DNA from 3 places in the Kitasatospora sp. NPDC088391 genome. Region 2 is predicted to be linked to each of the others. Evidence: riboswitches for the same ligand, from Rfam matches in the RefSeq annotation. Region 2 holds a riboswitch; each other region holds the start of a gene.
What was found. Region 2 has a riboswitch for cyclic di-AMP ahead of ACIQBJ_RS08770 (M23 family metallopeptidase). Riboswitches for the same ligand answer to the same signal wherever they lie in the genome.
Positions count from the first base shown of each region.

Region 1: linked by a shared signal. The riboswitch ahead of ACIQBJ_RS21645 (transglycosylase family protein) and the one ahead of ACIQBJ_RS08770 (M23 family metallopeptidase) in region 2 are both predicted to bind cyclic di-AMP.
Region 3: linked by a shared signal. The riboswitch ahead of ACIQBJ_RS19475 (peptidoglycan DD-metalloendopeptidase family protein) and the one ahead of ACIQBJ_RS08770 (M23 family metallopeptidase) in region 2 are both predicted to bind cyclic di-AMP.

Region 1 is NZ_JBIVNB010000007.1:84,279-90,137, reverse strand. It holds partial or broken gene ACIQBJ_RS21660 (DUF501 domain-containing protein) at 1-471, opposite strand, end outside; gene ACIQBJ_RS21655 (septum formation initiator family protein) at 515-970, opposite strand; gene eno (phosphopyruvate hydratase) at 1,055-2,335, opposite strand; gene ACIQBJ_RS21645 (transglycosylase family protein) at 2,552-3,247, opposite strand; cyclic di-AMP (ydaO/yuaA leader) riboswitch at 3,251-3,449, opposite strand; gene ACIQBJ_RS21640 (cytochrome P450) at 3,681-4,925, opposite strand; gene ACIQBJ_RS21635 (SDR family NAD(P)-dependent oxidoreductase) at 5,081-5,503, shown strand; gene ACIQBJ_RS21630 (MazG family protein) at 5,511-5,859, opposite strand, start outside.
Region 2 is NZ_JBIVNB010000003.1:19,499-25,357, forward strand. It holds gene ACIQBJ_RS08755 (sensor domain-containing protein) at 1-161, opposite strand, end outside; gene ACIQBJ_RS08760 (hypothetical protein) at 386-1,198, shown strand; gene ACIQBJ_RS08765 (DUF3995 domain-containing protein) at 1,418-1,933, shown strand; gene ACIQBJ_RS08770 (M23 family metallopeptidase) at 2,030-2,791, opposite strand; cyclic di-AMP (ydaO/yuaA leader) riboswitch at 2,802-2,963, opposite strand; gene ACIQBJ_RS08775 (YiaA/YiaB family inner membrane protein) at 3,180-3,470, shown strand; gene ACIQBJ_RS08780 (alpha/beta fold hydrolase) at 3,633-4,505, shown strand; gene ACIQBJ_RS08785 (TetR/AcrR family transcriptional regulator) at 4,505-5,083, shown strand; gene ACIQBJ_RS08790 (hypothetical protein) at 5,115-5,318, shown strand; gene ACIQBJ_RS08795 (hypothetical protein) at 5,478-5,705, shown strand; gene ACIQBJ_RS08800 (SpoIIE family protein phosphatase) at 5,828-5,859, shown strand, end outside.
Region 3 is NZ_JBIVNB010000006.1:46,142-52,000, reverse strand. It holds gene tig (trigger factor) at 1-546, opposite strand, end outside; tRNA gene ACIQBJ_RS19485 (tRNA-Pro) at 769-842, opposite strand; tRNA gene ACIQBJ_RS19480 (tRNA-Gly) at 993-1,066, shown strand; gene ACIQBJ_RS19475 (peptidoglycan DD-metalloendopeptidase family protein) at 1,264-2,292, opposite strand; cyclic di-AMP (ydaO/yuaA leader) riboswitch at 2,298-2,450, opposite strand; gene ACIQBJ_RS19470 (hypothetical protein) at 2,857-3,051, opposite strand; gene ACIQBJ_RS19465 (PP2C family protein-serine/threonine phosphatase) at 3,508-4,719, opposite strand; gene ACIQBJ_RS19460 (GNAT family N-acetyltransferase) at 4,909-5,859, shown strand, end outside.

The sequences.
Region 1 (5,859 bases), on a different contig from region 2:
GCCGATCGCCTCGTCGCCGAGCGGGTTGACGCCCTCGCCGGCCGCCAGCGAGTGGCCGACCAGCACGTGCAGGCACTTGACCCGGTCCGGCATGCCGCCGGCGCTCGGGAAGCCCTCCAGCACCTCGACGGCGTCCCGGCGGGCGATGTAGTCCTCGTGCGCCCGCCGGTAGGCGGCGGCGAGTTCCGGGTCCTCGGCGAGCCGGGCGGTCTGCTCCTTCATCATGCCGTCCGCCTCCAGGGTGCCGATCAGCGAGGCGGCCTTCGGGCAGGTCAGGTAGTACAGCGTCGGGAACGGCGTGCCGTCGGGCAGCCGGGGCGCGGTCTCCACCACGTCCGGGTTGCCGCAGGGGCAGCGGTGGGCGACGCCGCGCAGCCCGCGCGGCACCCGGCCGAGCTGGGCGGCGATGGCGGCGACGTCGCGGTCGGACACGTCGGGGGCGTCGGACGCGGGAGGGTTCTGGTTGCTCATCAGGGGTCTGTTCGTCAGGGGGACGGGGGCAAGTGACGGGGCGTCAGGGGCGCTCGGCGGGCGGCCAGCCGCGCGCGGGCGGCGCGGCGGCGTCGGCGGCGTCCACCGAGTCCCAGAGGGTGGTGTACCAGGGGCGCAGGGCCTTCGGCTGTCCGGGCGCGGCGTCCGCCGAGGAGGGCCGGTCGCCGGCGGCGGGCCGCGGGCCGACCGAGACGAACGGGGTCTCGCCGGGCAGCGCGTAGTGCAGCCGCTGCCGGGCCTGCGCCTTGACGTACTCCGGGTCCTGCCAGCGGGCCTTCTCCCGGCGCAGCTCGTCGACCTGCTGGCGGGCATGCTCGGCCCTGGCGCGCTGCTGGGCGATCTCGCCGCGCTGGGCGATGTACTGCCGGGCCGGGTAGGCGAGTATCGCCACCAGCGAGCAGAGCACGAGCACCAGCACGGTGGCCCGGCTGGTGAAGCGCGGTCGCGCCGCCAGTCCGGGAATCCTCCACTTGGCCATCTGCTCGCCCCTCCTGCGCATGCCGGTGCCCCGGCCCCACCCTACGCGGTGGGGGCCGGGGCACCGGTCACATCAAGCGGTTGTTCAGCCCTTGAAGCGCGGGAAGGAGGAACGGCCCGCGTACTCGGCGGCGTCGTCGAGGATCTCCTCGATGCGCAGCAGCTGGTTGTACTTGGCGACGCGCTCGGAGCGGGCCGGGGCGCCGGTCTTGATCTGGCCGCAGTTGGTGGCGACGGCGAGGTCGGCGATGGTGACGTCCTCGGTCTCGCCGGAGCGGTGCGACATCATGCAGCGGTAGCCGTTGCGCTGGGCCAGCTCGACGGCGTCCAGGGTCTCGGTGAGCGAGCCGATCTGGTTGACCTTGACCAGCAGCGCGTTGGCGGTGCCGGTCTCGATGCCCTTGCGCAGGCGCTCCGGGTTGGTGACGAACAGGTCGTCGCCGACCAGCTGGACCTTGTCGCCGATCGCGTCGGTGATGGCCTTCCAGCCGTCCCAGTCCGACTCGTCCAGCGGGTCCTCGATGGAGACCAGCGGGTAGTCGGCGACCAGCTCGGCGTAGTACGCGATCAGGTCGGCGGAGGAGAGCGCCTTGCCCTCGAACCGGTAGGCGCCGTCCTTGAAGAACTCGGAGGCGGCGACGTCCAGGGCGAGCGCGACGTCCTTGCCCGGGGTGTAGCCGGCCTTCTTGATCGCCTCGGTGATGAGGTCGAGGGCCTCGCGGTTGGAGTCCAGGTTCGGGGCGAAGCCGCCCTCGTCGCCCAGGCCGGTGGAGAGGCCGCGCTCCTTCAGCACGCCCTTGAGCGTGTGGTAGACCTCGACGCCCCAGCGGACGGCCTCGGAGAAGGACTCCGCGCCGATCGGGGCGATCATGAACTCCTGGATGTCGACGTTGGAGTCCGCGTGCGAGCCGCCGTTGAGGATGTTCATCATCGGGACGGGCAGCACGTGGGCGTTCGGGCCGCCCAGGTAGCGGAACAGCGGCAGGTCGCTGGCCTCGGAGGCGGCGTGCGCCACGGCGAGCGAGACGCCGAGGATGGCGTTGGCGCCGAGCGAGGACTTGTCCGGGGTGGCGTCCAGGTCGAGCATGGCCTGGTCGATGAGGCGCTGCTCGGTGGCGTCGTAGCCGACCAGCTCGGGGCCGATCTGCTCGATCACGGCGAGGACGGCCTTCTCGACGCCCTTGCCGAAGTAGCGGTTCTTGTCGCCGTCGCGGAGCTCCAGGGCCTCGAAGGCGCCGGTGGAGGCACCCGACGGGACGGCCGCGCGACCGGTGCTGCCGTCGTCGAGACCGACCTCGACCTCGACCGTGGGGTTGCCGCGGGAGTCGAGGATCTCACGGGCTACGACGACATCAATGGACGGCACGAGGCATCTCCTAGCGGAAGCGGATGTGTGGTCGTTACGACCTGAGCCTAGCCGCACACCGCTCCCCGGCCACGTCCGGCCGGGCCCCGTCTCACGGTGTGGCCCGGCTACTCACCGGTAGTTCACCTGAATGCCGACCGCCCCGCCGCCCCGGGCGGCGCGAACTGCGCCGCGCGCGCCCGGAGTGGACGGAGCGTCAGCCGGGAGCCGGCGGGGTCAGAGCGCGAGCAGCTGTCCGGGCTCGATCAGGTCGGGGTCGGCGCCGATCACCGCGCGGTTCGCCGCGTACAGCCACTCCCAGCCGCCGGCCAGGTTCCGCGCGGTGGCGATCCCGGAGAGCGTGTCGCCGTCCTGGACGGTGTAGCCGCCACCGGCGGGCGCGGCCTGCGGGGCGGCGGCCTGCGGCGCGGGCGTCTGCGCGGGGGCGGGCGCGGCCGGCTCGGCGGCGGCGGGCCTGGCGGGCGCGGCGGGCTTGGCGGGCCGCGGGGCGGCCGGGCGCTCCTGCGCGCGGGAGGCGGCGTCGGCGGGGGCGCCGCCCCTGACGAGGCCGGCGCGCTTGGAGCAGACCGGCCAGGCGCCGGGGCCCTGCGCGGCGAGCACCCGTTCGGCCACCGCGATCTGCTGGGCGCGGCCGGCCTGGTCGGCGCGGGGCGCGTACTGGGCGCCACCGAAGGAGCGCCAGGTGGAGGAGGTGAACTGCAGGCCGCCGTAGAACCCGTTTCCGGTGTTGATGTTCCAGTCGCCGCCGCTCTCGCACTGGGCCACCCGGTCCCAGACGTCGCTCGGTGCGGCTGCCGCCTGGGTGGCGGCGAGCAGGGGCAGGGCCAGGCCGATCGAAGCGACGCCGGCGGCGGCGACGAACTTCTCGGCCTTGGTACTACGGCGGTGGCGACCGTTGGAGGAGAACAGCACGGGACTTCCTCTCCGCACGCCTGCGGGGTGAGCTGTCGGGTTCGGACCGGGAGGCTGGCCCGGCCGCCGGCGGGACCGGACGCGGTCGCGTCCGCTCCCCGGCGGCTTCACCCCAAGCCGTTGGGACGACGGCGTTCACACTGGTTCCCCCACTCCTGTCCGGTACCTGTTCGGTGGCCCGGGGACGCGGCGGACAGGACTCGGCGTGCCGCGTTCGGGGCCCACGGCTGCGGGCAGTTCGGAGACTAGGCAGAGCTGACGGGGGATCACAAGCTCATATCACCGCAATCACGCCGAAATTACGCACCCTCACTTCTCGTGCACAAAACATCCTCATATGTCCGGGTTTGTCCATGGTGCGGATGCGGAATGCGCCCCGGCCGGACGCGCCGCCGACCCAAGGGGGCGGCGGCCTGGGGCCGCTGAAACGGCGTCAGCGGGGCGCGAAGGAGACCGGGAGGTCGCGCAACCCGCGCATGATCAGTCCGCCCCGCCAGCGCAGCTCGGCCGGATCCGCCGCCAACCGGAGGTCCGGCAGCCTGGTCAGGAGGCTGCCGATCGCCCGCTGCCCCTCCAGCCGGGCCAGCGGGGCGCCGATGCAGTAATGGATGCCGTGTCCGAAACCGAGGTGCGGATTGTCCGAACGCGCCAGGTCGAGGGTGTTCTCGGCCGCGAACCTCGCCGGGTCGCGGTCCGCCGCGGCCAGCACCACCAGCACCGGGTCGCCGACCGGGATCTCGACCCCGCCGATGCTCAGCGGCGCGGTGGCGAACCGCCAGGTGGCCAGCTCCACCGGGCCGTCGTAGCGCAGCAGTTCCTCGACGCCGGTCTCCAGCAGGGCCGACTCGCCGCGCCCCAGCGACTCCTGGAGCAGGGTGCGCTGCCCCGGGTTCCGCAGAAGCGCGTACATGCCGTTGCCGATGAGATTAATAGTCGTTTCGAAGCCGGCGAACAAGAGGATGAAGGCCATCGCCGCGGCCTCGTTCTCGGTCAGGTGCTCGCCGTGGTCGCTCGCCCGGATCAGGCCGGAGATCAGGTCGTCGCCGAGGTCGGCCCGCTTGCGGTGGATCAGGTCGGCCAGGTAGCCACGGATCTGCTTGACCGCGCGGCCGACCCCGCCGCGCTTCCCGCCCGTGTGTCGGATCATCATGCCCGCCCAGTCGCGCAGGTCGTCCTGGTCCTCCGGCGGCACGCCGAGCAGGTCGCAGATCGCGTAGATGGGGAGCGGGAAGGCGAACTCGTGGATCAGGTCGGCCTCGCCGCGCCCGGCGAAGGAGTCGATCAGCCGGTCGGTGAGCTGCTGCACCCGCGGTTCGAACTCGGCGACCCGGCGCGGGGTGAACGCCTTCGACACCAGGCGGCGCAGCCGGGTGTGGTCCGGCGGGTCGATGTTCAGCAGGTGGGTCATCAGGTCGGCCTGCCGCTCCCCCGGGATGCCGACCCGGCCGGTGCGGTGCGCCTGCTCGCTGTGGTGCGCCGGGTTCTTGGAGAGCCGGGCGTCCGCGAGCGCCTGCCGGGCGTCCGCGTACCGGGTGACCAGCCAGGCGTCGACCCCGCTCGGCAGGGTGGTGCGGTGCACCGGGGCGTACTCCCGCAGCCAGGCGTACGCCGGGTACGGGTCGGCGGCGAACTCCCAGGTGAAGAGTGGCGGACGGGTGTCATGGGGCTGGTCTGGCATGTCTTGACCGTATCGGGAAGCGCCGCCGCGTGAGTCTGGTCACCTGGTGGGTATTCCCTGTTGCGGAGCGTCGGGGCGCGCCTACGATCCTCCGATAACCACAGTGGGTGGCGTGCGGGCTGCCCACGGGTTCGCTCTGTGAAGGGAGCAGACCAATGCGAGTAGCCGGTGCAGTGGTGGTCATCGCGGTGCTCGACGGAGGATCGGGGGCCGACCTGGCCCGCAGGTTCTCCGCCGCCGGCGCCGCCGGTCTGCTGATCGCCGACGTGCGCCCCGGTGCCGCCGAGGACCTCGCCGCCGAACTCGACCGCCCCGGCTGCCCGGTGGTCGGCGTCTCCGGCGACATCCACCACCCCGCGGACATCGCCGCCCTGGTGGACACCGCCGTCAAGCACCTCGGCCCGATCGACCTGTTCGCGGTGACCGGGCCGGACGGCGAGCGGATCGTCCAGCTCGCCGACCTGCCCCGCCACCTCGACCCGCTGGCCGAACTGCTCGCCCTGGTCGGCGAGGCGATCGGCGAGGTCGTCGTGCCGCTCCAGCGCCGCCCCGTCCAGGACGTCCCGCTGGCGGGCTGACCGGCCGTCAGCCCGCGTCCGACAGACCTTCGGCCGCCCGGACCGCCGACCGGTAGCGCCGGGCCGCCGCCCGCAGCGCCGCGTCCACGTCCACGCCCCGGTCGTGGGCGCGCTGCGCGACCGCCAGCAGCAGCTCCCCCGCCGACTCCGCGGTGAGTTCGGCGGGCAGCGCGTAGGCCGCGTCCGGCACGCCGGTGAAGTCCGCCCGGCGCACCCGGGACACCAGCTTCGCCGCGTACGCCAGCGCGGGCAGGCCCGCCGGGACGCCGTCCAGCACCGATTCGCGCTGCTTCTCCGCGGCCTTCAGCTGCTCCCAGTTGGCCTCGGTCTCGGCCGAGCCGGTGACGCTGACGTCG
Region 2 (5,859 bases):
AGCGTCACGACCAGGGTGAAGCCGAGGATCGCCAGCGGCAGGCCGCTGACCGTGTAGCTGTACTCGCGGTAGGTGTGTCCGGAGAACGGGGCGCGCCAGAACCCGGGTCGGCCGAGGTGGTGGTGGCCGCCGGTGGCGGCGGGGTACGCAGCGGTGGACATCCGCAGGCCCTTCGGTTCGGGTGGTCGGTCGGCGCCGCCGGTCGGCGGTGCCGGGCACGTCTCCAAGGTGCCGCAGCGGAGGGGTCCGTCGGAATGAGGTCTGCTGCCGACTTCCGGGTGGGGTTAACCCCCGCCCCGACCGGGGGTCGGGCCACCCCCGCGGGCGGGCGGGGCCGGGGGTCGGGGTGCCGGGCGGGCCCGCGGGGACCGGTTACCGTACCTGGGTGGACGACGAAGACCTGCACCTGATCCCGCGCACCCGTGCCGCCGAACTGCTGTCCTGGGCGGCGGAGGCGGGCCTCGACCCGGTGCCCGAGCCGGCGGTGCGGACCGTCCTGACCCTGCTGGAGCTGGGCGGGGCCCGGCTGCACGAGGGCTTCCCCGAGCTGTCCTCGCCGGTGCTGGAGCACCTGCTGTACGAGCAGCTGCACCTGTACGTCCAGCCGGTGGGCGACCCGGCGCAGTACGCGGCGGCGGTGCGGCTGCTGATCGAGCACCAGCGGGCGGCGCGGCGGCTGAACGCGAAGCGCCGGGAGAAGCTGCTCGCGGAGGCGGAGTGGCAGGGCGAGGTGCTGGTGTCGCTGCTGCGCCGGGCCGACCTGGTGACCTGGCCGCGGCTGTACGCGCTGCTGCTGCGCGCGGACGGGGTGCCGGCGGACGACCCGGCGGCGGTCCGCGCGTGGCTGGCGGCGTTCCGGGAGCTGCCGGAGGAGGAGCGGCACGCGGCCTTCGACCGGGCCCCCGACCTGGACGGGGACGGCAACTGGGACCAGCCGGGCCGGCCGCTGCTGGTCGGGGTGTCCACCGACGGGGCGCGGCGGCTGCTGGAGCAGGGCCTGATGACGCGCTCGTACCGGAACCTGGCCGAGCTGAACGCCCGCGGGCTGCCGATGCCGGCCGAACTGGCCGGGGAGTTCGAGCAGTTCGAGGAGGCGGTGGCGCAGGCCGCGATCGACCTGTGCGGGGAGTGGACGGTGCCGGGGCTGGCCCGGCTGCTGCTGGAGGAGTTCCCGGACCTGGCGCCGGAGGAGTACTGACCCCGGCGGAGTACTGACCCCGGCGGTGCGGCCCCGGTGGCGCGGAGCCCCCGTGACGTGCGGTTCCGGCCGGGGCGTACCTCGGGTGGGGTAGCGCCGGCTCGGGGTGGGCTCGGGGTGGGTCGGCCGGTCGGACGACCCGCGGATCGACCTGACGGACCATCAACCGTGGCCGTACGGACGATCCGTGGGGGCCGGGGGCGGGAGCATCCTTGGGGCATGGACACCACGACCGCTCCGGGCGCGCGCTCCGTCGCCGCCCCGCTCCCCCGGCTCCCGCTGACCGCTCCCGTCCGCCGGGCCGCCGCCCTGGCCGCCGCGGGCTGGTCGGCGCTGTTCTCCCTGGTGCACCTGTACTGGCTGCTGGGCGGCCGGGTCGGCCTGCCCGACGAGCTGTCGGTGCTGGACAACACCCCGCTGCTGGTGATCGACATCGCGGCGGTGCCGATGTGCGCGGTGGCCGCCGCGCTGGCGCTGGCGCTGCTCCGGCCGCCGACCGGCCGGATACCGGCCGCTCGGCTGCTCCTCGCGGCCCGGGCCACCGCCGCCCTGCTGGTGTTCCACGCCCTGCCGTCGATACCGGACTGGGCCGCCCTGGCGTTCGGCCACGAGTCGGTGGCGGACCTGGACACGATGGCCCGCTTCGCGACCTTCCTCTACGAGCCGTTCTTCCTGGCGGGCGGCCTGCTGTTCGGCCTGGCCGCGTTCGGCCGCCGCGGGGGCGGCCGGAACTGACGGGCCGGAACCGGCGGGCCCGGTGCGGACGGGGCCGGGCGTGCGGACGGCCGGGGTCCGCCCGGAGGCGTCGCCCGGCCGTCGGGAGCGCGGGGGTTACGGCTGGAGGCCGAGCTTCTGCAGCCAGGGCAGCGGGTCGATCGGCGCGCCGCCGCCGGGGCGGACCTCCAGGTGGAGGTGCGGGCCGGTGACGTTGCCGGTGGCGCCGACGGAGCCGAGGACGGTGCCGGGGGTGACCTTCCCGGTGGCGACGCTGATCCGGTACAGGTGGCAGTACCAGATCTCGGTGCCGTCGGGCAGGGTCTGGATGATCCGGTAGCCGTAGGAGCCGGACCAGCCGGCCGAGGTGATGGTGCCGGCGCCGATGGCGACCACGGGGGTGCCGGTGCGGGCGGCGAAGTCGAGGCCGGTGTGCAGGCGGGACCAGTGCACGCCGGCCTGCCCGAACTCGGCGCTCAGCGTGTAGTCGGCGACCGGCAGGGTGTGCGAGGCGAGCTTGGCCTCGGCCTGCTGGGCGGCGCGCTTGGCCTCGGCGTCCTTGGCGGCGGCGATCCGGGCGGACTCGTCGGCGGCGGTGCGCTGGCCGTCGGCCTGCTGCTGGATGCGGGCGGCGAGGGCCAGCCCGGGGTCGGCGGCGAGCAGGCCGTCCGAGGCCTCGTCGGGGCTGACGATGGCGGGGGCGGCGGCCGGGGCCTGGGCGAAGGCGGTGGCTCCGAAGGCGGCGGTCACCGCGGTCACGCCGAGCAGGGGTGCGTTGGAGCGGGAGGACTGGCGGGGCAGCCGGTGCCGGGCGCCCTCGTTGCCGGTCGGGTGGTCGAGCACCTTGGTGCCGGTGCTCTGGGGGTACGTCGACGCCACGGAGGCGTGCTCCTTCCTTCCCTGCCGCCGACCGGGTTAGCTGACGGGTTCGGAGGTGGAAGGTCTCCTACGGTCGGGCCCTGGGGCCGTTCCGATTCACCCCGGTGGAAAGTGGTTCCCCGGCTCCCGGGTCGCCCGGAGGCAGACCCGTGGGATTAGGCGTGGCGCACGGTGCCGCTTGGATACGGCGTTGCCGACCGCGCTGCGTTATCAAACGTTAATCCTATGGACCCCATGATTCCAAGCTCCTCCCGGGAGGCGATGAAAGTTTTCTGACGCCCTATGGGCGATTTGTGATGGTTCGCCAGGTGGCCCATGACGGATCGTGACGGGCCCGTTGAGTATCCGTACTCACGACCGGCCGCCGCCCCGGCGGGACCCTGGGGCCATGACCGCTCCCGTGCCGCAGCGCACCACCGCCGCCTACTACCTGCAGTCCGTCGCCTCCTTCTCGCTGGCCGCCGTCGCCCTCGCCCTCGGAATCGCCTACCTGCCGGTCAGCGCCTGGATGCGGGCCTTCCTCGCCGTCGGAATGCTCTACCTGATCACCTCCGCGTTCACGCTGGCCAAGGTGATCCGGGACCGCCAGGACGAGGGGGCGATCACCAGCCGGGTCGACCAGGCCCGCCTGGAGAAGCTGCTCGCCGAGCACGACCCGTTCAAGGTGGACGGAATCTGACCGCCGGGCCGGGCCACGCCGGGCCACGCCGAGTCGGGCCGAGTCGGGCCGGTCCCGGCCGGCGGGTTGACGGCTAAGGCTATTAGCCTTAGCTTTATGGCTATCGGAAGCAGCCGGACCGCCAGGGCCCGGAGCACCGGACGCCCGCCCAGGAGGCCCGCGATGAACAGCACCCTCGGCACCACCACCCGGTACCTCGACGTCACCGGCGGCCGGATCGCCTACGACGACACCCCCGGCGCCGGCGTCCCCGTGGTGCTGCTGCCCGGCATGCTCGACAAGCGCTCCGCCTACCGGCACCTCGCCCCGCTGCTGACCGCCGCGGGCCACCGGGTGGTCACCATGGACCTGCGCGGCCTCGGCGAGTCCTCGACCGGGTTCGACAGCTACACCCCGGCCGCGATCGCCGAGGACCTGGTCGCCCTGCTCGCCCACCTCGACCTGCGCGGCGCGGTGCTGGTCGGCAGCTCCTACACCGGCGCCACCGTGGTCCGGGCCGCCGCGCTGGCCCCCGAGCGCACCGGCGGCGTGGTGCTGATCGACGCGTTCATCGAGAACCTGCCGCTGAACGGCTTCCAGAAGGCCCTGTTCGGCCTGGTCGGCCCGCTGGTGGCGACCTTCCCCGGCCTGTGGGGCGCGCTGCAGAAGTTCTACTACCCGACCGAGCGCCCGGCCGACTTCGACGCCTACCGGGCCGACCTGTCCGCGATGCTCCGCGAGCCCGCCCGCAAGGCCGCCCTGCGCGGCTACCTGGGCGGCGACTCGGCGCCGGTCGGCTGGTGCGCGGCGGTGGACGTCCCGGCCCTGGTGCTGATGGGCGACAAGGACCCCGACTTCCCGAAGCCCGAGCTGATCGCGGACCGGCAGGCCACCGCGCTGCGCGGCCGCAAGGTGATGATCGGCAACGCCGGCCACTACCCGATGGCCAGCCACCCGCGGGCGGTCGCCGACGCCCTGCTGCCCTTCCTGGCGGGCCTGGCCGGCGAGCCGAACGAGACCGACGAGCCGAACGAGCCGAACGAGGACGCCCGCTGATGCCCCGCGCCGGACTCTCCACCGCCGCGGTGGTGGACCACGCCCTCGAACTGGTCGACGCCCAGGGGCAGTCCGCCCTCACGCTGGCCGCGGTCGCCGCCCGGGCCGGGGTGGCCACCCCCTCGCTGTACAAGCACGTCAGCGGCGGCCTGCCCGAGCTGCGCCGGCTGATCGCCGTCCGCACCACCGAGGAGCTCGCCGAGCACCTGGCCGCCGCCGTCCTCGGCCTGTCCCGGGACGAGGCGGTCCGGGCCCTGCTCACCGCCTACGCCGACTACGCCCTGACGTACCCCCGGCGCTACGCCGCGCTGCCGCAGGCGCCCGAGCCGGACGCCGAGCTGCAGGCCGCCGCGGAGCGGTTGGTGCGGGTGCTGTTCGCGGTGCTGCGCGGGTACGGGCTGGAGGGCTCGGAGGCGGTGCACGCGGTGCGGACCCTGCGGGCGGCGGCCCACGGCTACGCCTCGTTGACCACGGCGGGGGCGTTCCAGCTCGCCGAGGGGACCGACACCACGCTGGAGCGGCTGACCGGGGTGCTGATCGAGGGCTTCGCCGGCTGGCCGGGCGCGAAGGCCCCGTGACCTCCGGCCGGGGTGCCGCGTTCTACCCGGTATGAAGAAGCGCAGCATGCTCGCCTTTGCCTCCCTCGCCGTCGGTGTGGTCGCCTCGCTGACCGCGCCCAGCGCCGCCCACGCCGCCCCGGAGCACGTCGGCGGCGGCCCGCTCAAGGACGCCGTGTCCGCCCCCGACCTGCCGATCGGCGAGGACTTCGCGGAGACGGTGGCGCAGGGCGTGGCGCAGACCCCGCAGGTCTGAGGCCGATCCGGGCCGGGTGGTCCGGGCCGGTTCGAACGGATCTGACGGCACGTCGGGGATTCGGTCCCGACTCCGTGTAACGCCGCCCGCCGGTCGGGCGGTCATATCGCTCGGAGACCCCGTACGGGTCCCCGACCGACGAGCACGGAGGACAGGGCAATGACGCAGCCGACCCAGCACATCGCGCCCGGGATCGTACTGACGCCGACCCGGCGGCGGGCGGCGGGCCGTCCCGCCGCGGTGGCGCACCCGCGTCCGGCCCGGGGCGGGGAGCCGGGGCTGGCGGCCTCGGTGGTCCGGGGGATCGCGGTGGCCTGGTCGTTCCGGTCCCGGCGGCCGGTGGCGGCCGGGTGCCAGCGGGGGTACGGCGAGGTCGACGGCCAGTAGGGCGGGGTGCGGCCCGGGGCGAAACGGTCGTATCACCACGTGTCGTGAAACCGCCGGTACGCCCGGTGCGTCCATAAGATGGTCGGCACCGGGACGTCGAGCGGAAGGGCCGGGCGCTGCCCATGGACCAGAGCGCGCCCCGACCTGTCGGCCG
Region 3 (5,859 bases), on a different contig from region 2:
CGGCACCTCACCGTCGACCTTGGCCTCCAGGTCGACGACCACGACGTCGCCCTCGGCGGCGGCGCGCTCGACGTCCTTCACGGAGCTGAAGCGCTCGCGGAGCTGCTCGAGGGACTTCGCGACGTCCTCGTCGGTGACCTCGATCGGGTCGACCACGACGGCGATCTCGGCGAAGTCGGGCAGGGCGACCTCGGGGCGGACGTCGACCTCGGCGACGAACTTGAGGTCACCGCCGTCGGCGAGGTTCTCGACACCCTCGATGCCGGTGATGTCCGGCTGGCCCAGCACGTCGATCTGGCCCTCGTCGACGGCCTGCGTGTAGAAGCGCGGAAGCGCGTCGTTGACGGCCTCCTCCAGCACCGCGCCACGACCGAAGCGCTGGTCGATCACCTTGTTCGGGATCTTGCCCTTGCGGAAGCCCGGAACGGTGACCTGCTGGTTGATCTTCTTGTACGCCGCGTCGAGGCTGGGCTTGAGCTCCTCGAAGGGCACCTCGACGGTGAGTCGAACCCGGGTCGGGTTCAGAGTCTCGACGGCGCTCTTCACGGTTAGGTCTCCTAGGGGGCTTGCGGTCAGAGGCGATAGGCGGTTGGGGCTGAAAATGCTGTCCGTACTACCGCCAGCGATCCATCCTACCGGTACCACGAAAGCGACTGTGCCCGGCACCGGGTGCAGGTCGGCCGCACGTCGGCCGCGGGTCGGCCGCAGGTGGGAGCTGCCCTCAACGACAACAGGGCCCCGCCGCCGGCGAGACCCTGCCGCACACGGTCGGGGTGACCGGATTCGAACCGACGGCCTTCCGCTCCCAAAGCGGACGCGCTACCAACCTGCGCCACACCCCGTGGTGCCGAGCAGAAGAGTACACGTCGGCCCGCCCCCTCCCGGGGCGATATCCGCGAGCCGACAACCCCGTAAGGAGTGTGCATTCCACCGACCCGACCAGGTACGCTTGCCCAGTCCCCGCCACCGCGCCGCGGTCCGGGTACGCCTGTGCGGGTGTAGCTCAATGGTAGAGCCCCAGTCTTCCAAACTGGTCACGCGAGTTCGATTCTCGTCACCCGCTCCACTCCCCCGACGGCCCCGAACTGCCCAGGCAGCCGGGGCCGTCGGCGTTCCCGGGCGCTTTCCCGCCCCTGCGCCGCCCCCTCCCCGCACCCTTCACGGCGCCTTGCCGGCCCCTCCCCCCGCCTGCTGCCCGACGACGGCCCGAGGGCCCCGCGCACGGGGAGTGTGCGCGGGGCCCTCGGGGGGTGGGGTTCGGGGTCAGACGTTGACGCCGTGGGCCGCCAGGTAGGCGACGGGGTCGATGTCGGAGCCGTAGTCCGGGGTGGTGCGGATCTCGAAGTGCAGGTGCGGGCCGGTGACGTTGCCGGTGGCGCCGGAGAGGCCGATCTGCTGGCCCGCCGTCACGGACTGGCCGGCCGAGACGGAGATCGAGGAGAGGTGGGCGTACTGGGCGTACTTGCCGTCGGCGAGCTTGATGACGACCTGGTTGCCGTAGGCACCGCCGTTGCCGGCGGAGACCACGGTGCCCGCGGCGATCGCCTTGAGGCTGGTGCCGGTGGAGACCGGGAAGTCGATGCCGGTGTGGTAGCCGCTGGACCAGTTGGAGCCGGCCACCTTGTAGCCGGTGGTGACGCTGCCCGGGGCCGGGGCGACGTAGCCCTTGGAGGTGCTCGCGGCCGGGGCCGTCTGCTGGGTCTTGGTCTGCGCCGGGGCCTGGGTCTGGGTCTGGGTCTGGACCTTGGCGGTGGTGCTCTTCGTCGTGGTCTTCGGCACGGCCGCGGTCTTGGCGGCGGCCGTGTCGGAGGAGGACGAGGAGGACGACGACGAGGCCGGGGCGGAACTCTTGGCCGGGGCCGGGGCCGGGGCCGGGGCGGCCGCCGCGGCCTGGCCGTTGACGGTGAGCTGCTGGCCGGGGCGGATCAGGTCCGGGTTGCCGCCGATGACCGAGCGGTTGTCCTGGTAGAGCTTCTGCCAGCCGCCGTCGACGTCCTGCGCGTCGGCGATCCGGGAGAGGGTGTCGCCCGAGGCGACCCGGTAGGTGTGCGAGGCGGCGGCCGGGGTGGCGGCCTGCTCGGCGGCGGGGGCGCCGACGGCGGTGTCGGCGACGGGGGTGGCGTCGACCGAGACGTGCGCCCACTGGCGGCCGCCGTCGTGGTGGTCGGCGGTGCCGTGCGCGGAGGCGGCGGAGACCGGGAGGCCGATCGCGGCACCGGCCACGCCGGTGGCGATGACGATGCGGGCGATGGTGGTCAGGCTCGGCTTGCGGTGCTTGCCCTGAGCGGACATGAAGCAGTTCCTCTCCGACGCCTGCGAGGTGAGCTGTCGGGTTCGGGCGAGAGTTGCCCGGCCGCGTCTCCGCGGCTTCACCCCAAGCCGGCCCCGTGCGTTCCGGGCCCGGCGTACTACCTGTGGTTCCCCCGCTCCTGCCGTGGCGTGGTGATCTGGTCGGCACCGGGCGACGGCAGGACTAGGCGTTCCGCTCGGTGGCCTGCCCGGTCAGTGGCCGGGCTGCGGTGGAAGCAAAACCCACAGGTCGGAAAGCTGGCAAGCGCCGAAAAGCCCCGTTCCCGTGATCGGGAAGGGGCTGACGGTCCGCCAGGTCACGCTCCGTCGGCCGGGCGGCCGCGCTGCGCGCACGGGATCATGACGGGTCGCCTACGAACCGGACACGGCGGGCGACATTGGCCACCGTGTGCGGTCGGGCGTTCACCTGGCGTGACGGGGCGGGTGACCCTGGTCACCCGCGGGCAGGCCGAACGGACGGCCCGGGGCACCCCGGCCGCCATGAGGCACTGCCTGTGGTTCTGCTCGAAGTCCTGCCCGGAGTCCTGCCCGGGGGCCGACGGTCCGTCAGCCCGCGATGCTGGCGATGGCCTTGGACACCGAGGCGAGGAACTGCTGGATCGGCCCGGCCATGGTCGACTGGCTGAGCATGAAGCCGAACAGGGCGGCCATGATGGCGTGCCCGGTCTTCAGCTGCTTGTTGCGGATGAAGATGGCGACGATGACGCCGAACAGGACAAGCGCGGAGACGGAGAAGGCCACCGGGACTCACTTCCTCGATTCGTGGCGGGGGTTCGGGTCGGAACCTTCGGGCGGAACCGACGGCGGTTCCAGGCGGAAACCGGCCCCTGCCCCCCGTGTCCCCACCACTCCATCCGGACTCAGTGTGGTCGTTCGTGCCTACTGCGTAAAGGACTTGCCCCGTCGCCCGACGCGTGAACCGGGGTGGTGGGACTGATTTTCGCCGACCGTGACGATAGCGGACGGGTTCTGACGGAGCGTCGGCGGGGCGGGCCGCCGCGCGGCCGCCGGGGCGCGGTCGGGGCATATCGGCAGGCAGATCCGGGAACCGCCCACCGTCGGGGCGGCGCCCGGGAATTGGCCGAAGATCAACGTCCGGGTTTGACACTCCGTGGACACCCGGCGCTCACCGGCTCTCCGCAATCCGGCCCTCCGCGCTCCGGCCCTCCGCGATCAGGGAGGCCGGCCGCGGCGTCCTCAGCCGCGCCAGACCAGCAGGACCGCACGGTCGTCGTTGACGTGCTTGGCGACGGTGTCGATCAGCCGGACCGCGGCGCCGGAGCGGCCGCCCGGCGGGGCGGTGGCGACCAGCCGGTCGGCCTCGCCCATCAGCCGGTCCATGCCCTCGCCGAGGTCGCGGCCGGGGATCTCCACCATGCCGTCGGTGCAGAGCATCAGCAGGTCGCCGGGGCCCAGGGTGCCGCGCACCCCTTCGAACTTGGCGCCGTCGTAGACGCCGAGCAGCGGGCCCTCGGCCTCCTTGACCTCCCAGTGGCCGGCCCCGGCGAGGCGGTGCATGCCGGGGAGGTGGCCGGCCGAGAGGAGTTCGTACTCGCCGGTGTCCAGGTCGAGCACCAGGTGGGCGGCGGTGGCGAAGCCCTCGGCCCAGTCCTGGCGGAGCAGGTAGCCGTTGGCGGCGGGCAGGAAGTCGTGGGCGGGCAGCGAGCCGAGCAGGCCGCCGAAGGCGCCGGAGAGCAGCAGGGCGCGGCTGCCCGCGTCCATGCCCTTGCCGGAGACGTCGGCGAGGACGGCTTCGAGCATCCGGCCGCCGGGGCCGGTGCGGGCGGCGACCATGAAGTCGCCGGAGAAGGACTGGCCGCCGGCCGGGCGGAGCGCGGTGTCGGTGTGCCAGCCGTCGGGCAGTCGGGGGGTCCGGCCCTGGACCCGGATGCGCTCGCGCAGGTCGAAGAGCATGGTGGAGCCGCCGCGCCAGGGCACGCCGACCCGACGGCGGAACTGGGCGACCAGCAGGCCGGCCACGCCGACGGCGCCGACCACCAGGGCGGCGCCGGGGGTGACGCCGTGGCCGTAGGCGTCGGGGGTGTCGGAGGCCAGCCGCTCGCCGGTGTGCACCAGGGACTCGGTGACCAGGCCGGCTGCGGCGACGGCGTACAGCAGGACCAGGGTGCCGGGGCGCAGCAGCAGGGCGCCGGCCAGCACCGGCAGCACCAGCGCGGTGGGCGGGGCCCAGTCGGGGGCGAGGATGTTCAGCAGGACCAGCAGCGGGACGGCCAGGGCGAGGGCGGCGAACGCCCACCAGTCGGCGCCGTCGCCGCGGAAGTAGTCGACCCCGGTGCGGCGCAGCCTGCGTCGGGCCCGGGACAGCGCCGCGCGCAGCCGGGCCGTCACGGGTTCGCGGGACGTCCTGCGGTCCCGGCCCGTCGCACTGGAGCGCGCGCTGCCGGCCATGGGGACCGACCTTATCCACCGGCGGTCCGCACGTCGACGGGCCGGGTGGCACGGAGTGCAGCGGGCCGGGTCGCGGCGGTGGGTTTCGGCCGCCGGGCGGCGGGCGGGGCCGCGGGCGGGGGCGGCGGCGGCCGGGTCGGGGCGACAAATCGGTCGCGGACGGACGGATCGCCTGGTAGGCAAGGCCCCATGACGACGCGACAGCCCGAACTGACCGTGCGCCCCCTGCGGGCCGAGGAGTGGGAGCCCTGGTACGGCACCGTGGACGTGGCCTTCGGGGGTACCCCGGAGCCGCCCGAGGAGCGGGCGCTGTGGCGGGAGTTGACCGAGGTGGAGCGCTCGCTGGCGATCTGCGAGGGCGACCGGATCGTCGGCGGCGGCGGGATCTTCAGCCTGCGGCTGGCGGTGCCGGGCGGGGCGGTGCTGCCGGTGGCGGGCGTGACGATGGTGGGCGTGCTGCCGACGCACCGGCGGCGCGGCGCGCTGACGGCGCTGATGCGCCGCCAGTTGGACGACGTGCGGGCGGCGGGCGAGGCGGTGGCGGCGCTGACGGCCTCGGAGCCGGCCATCTACGGCCGGTTCGGCTACGGTGCGGCGACCCGCAAGGCGGCGGTGTCGCTGCTGCGCGGCCGGGTCCGGGTCCGGGTGCCGGAGCAGCGCGGCGAGGTGGTGCTGCGGCTGGCCGATCCGGTGGCGGAGCTGCCGCGCTGCGAGGAGCTGTACGCCCGGCTGGTGGCCGGGCGCCCGGGCGGTCTGGCCCGGCGGCCGGGCTGGGAGAAGGTCGCGGTGCTGGACGCGCCGGAGTCGCGCGGCGGCTTCTCCCCGCTGCAGTGCGTGCTGGCCGAGGACGCGGCGAGCGGGGAACTGCTGGGCTACGCCCGGTACGCGGTGAAGGGCGAGTTCGACGAGCGCGGCGCGGCCGGGACGGTGCGGGTGCGCGCGGTGCAGGCGGAGCAGCCGTGGGTGTACGCCCGGCTGTGGGAGTTCCTGCTGGACCTGGACCTGACGGTGCGGGTGGAGGCGGGCAGCCTGCCGGTGGACGATCCGCTGCTGCACCTGGTGTCGGACGTCCGGCACCTGACGCCGCGGCTGGTGGACGCGCTGTACGTGCGGCTGGTCGACCTGCCCGCGGCGCTGACG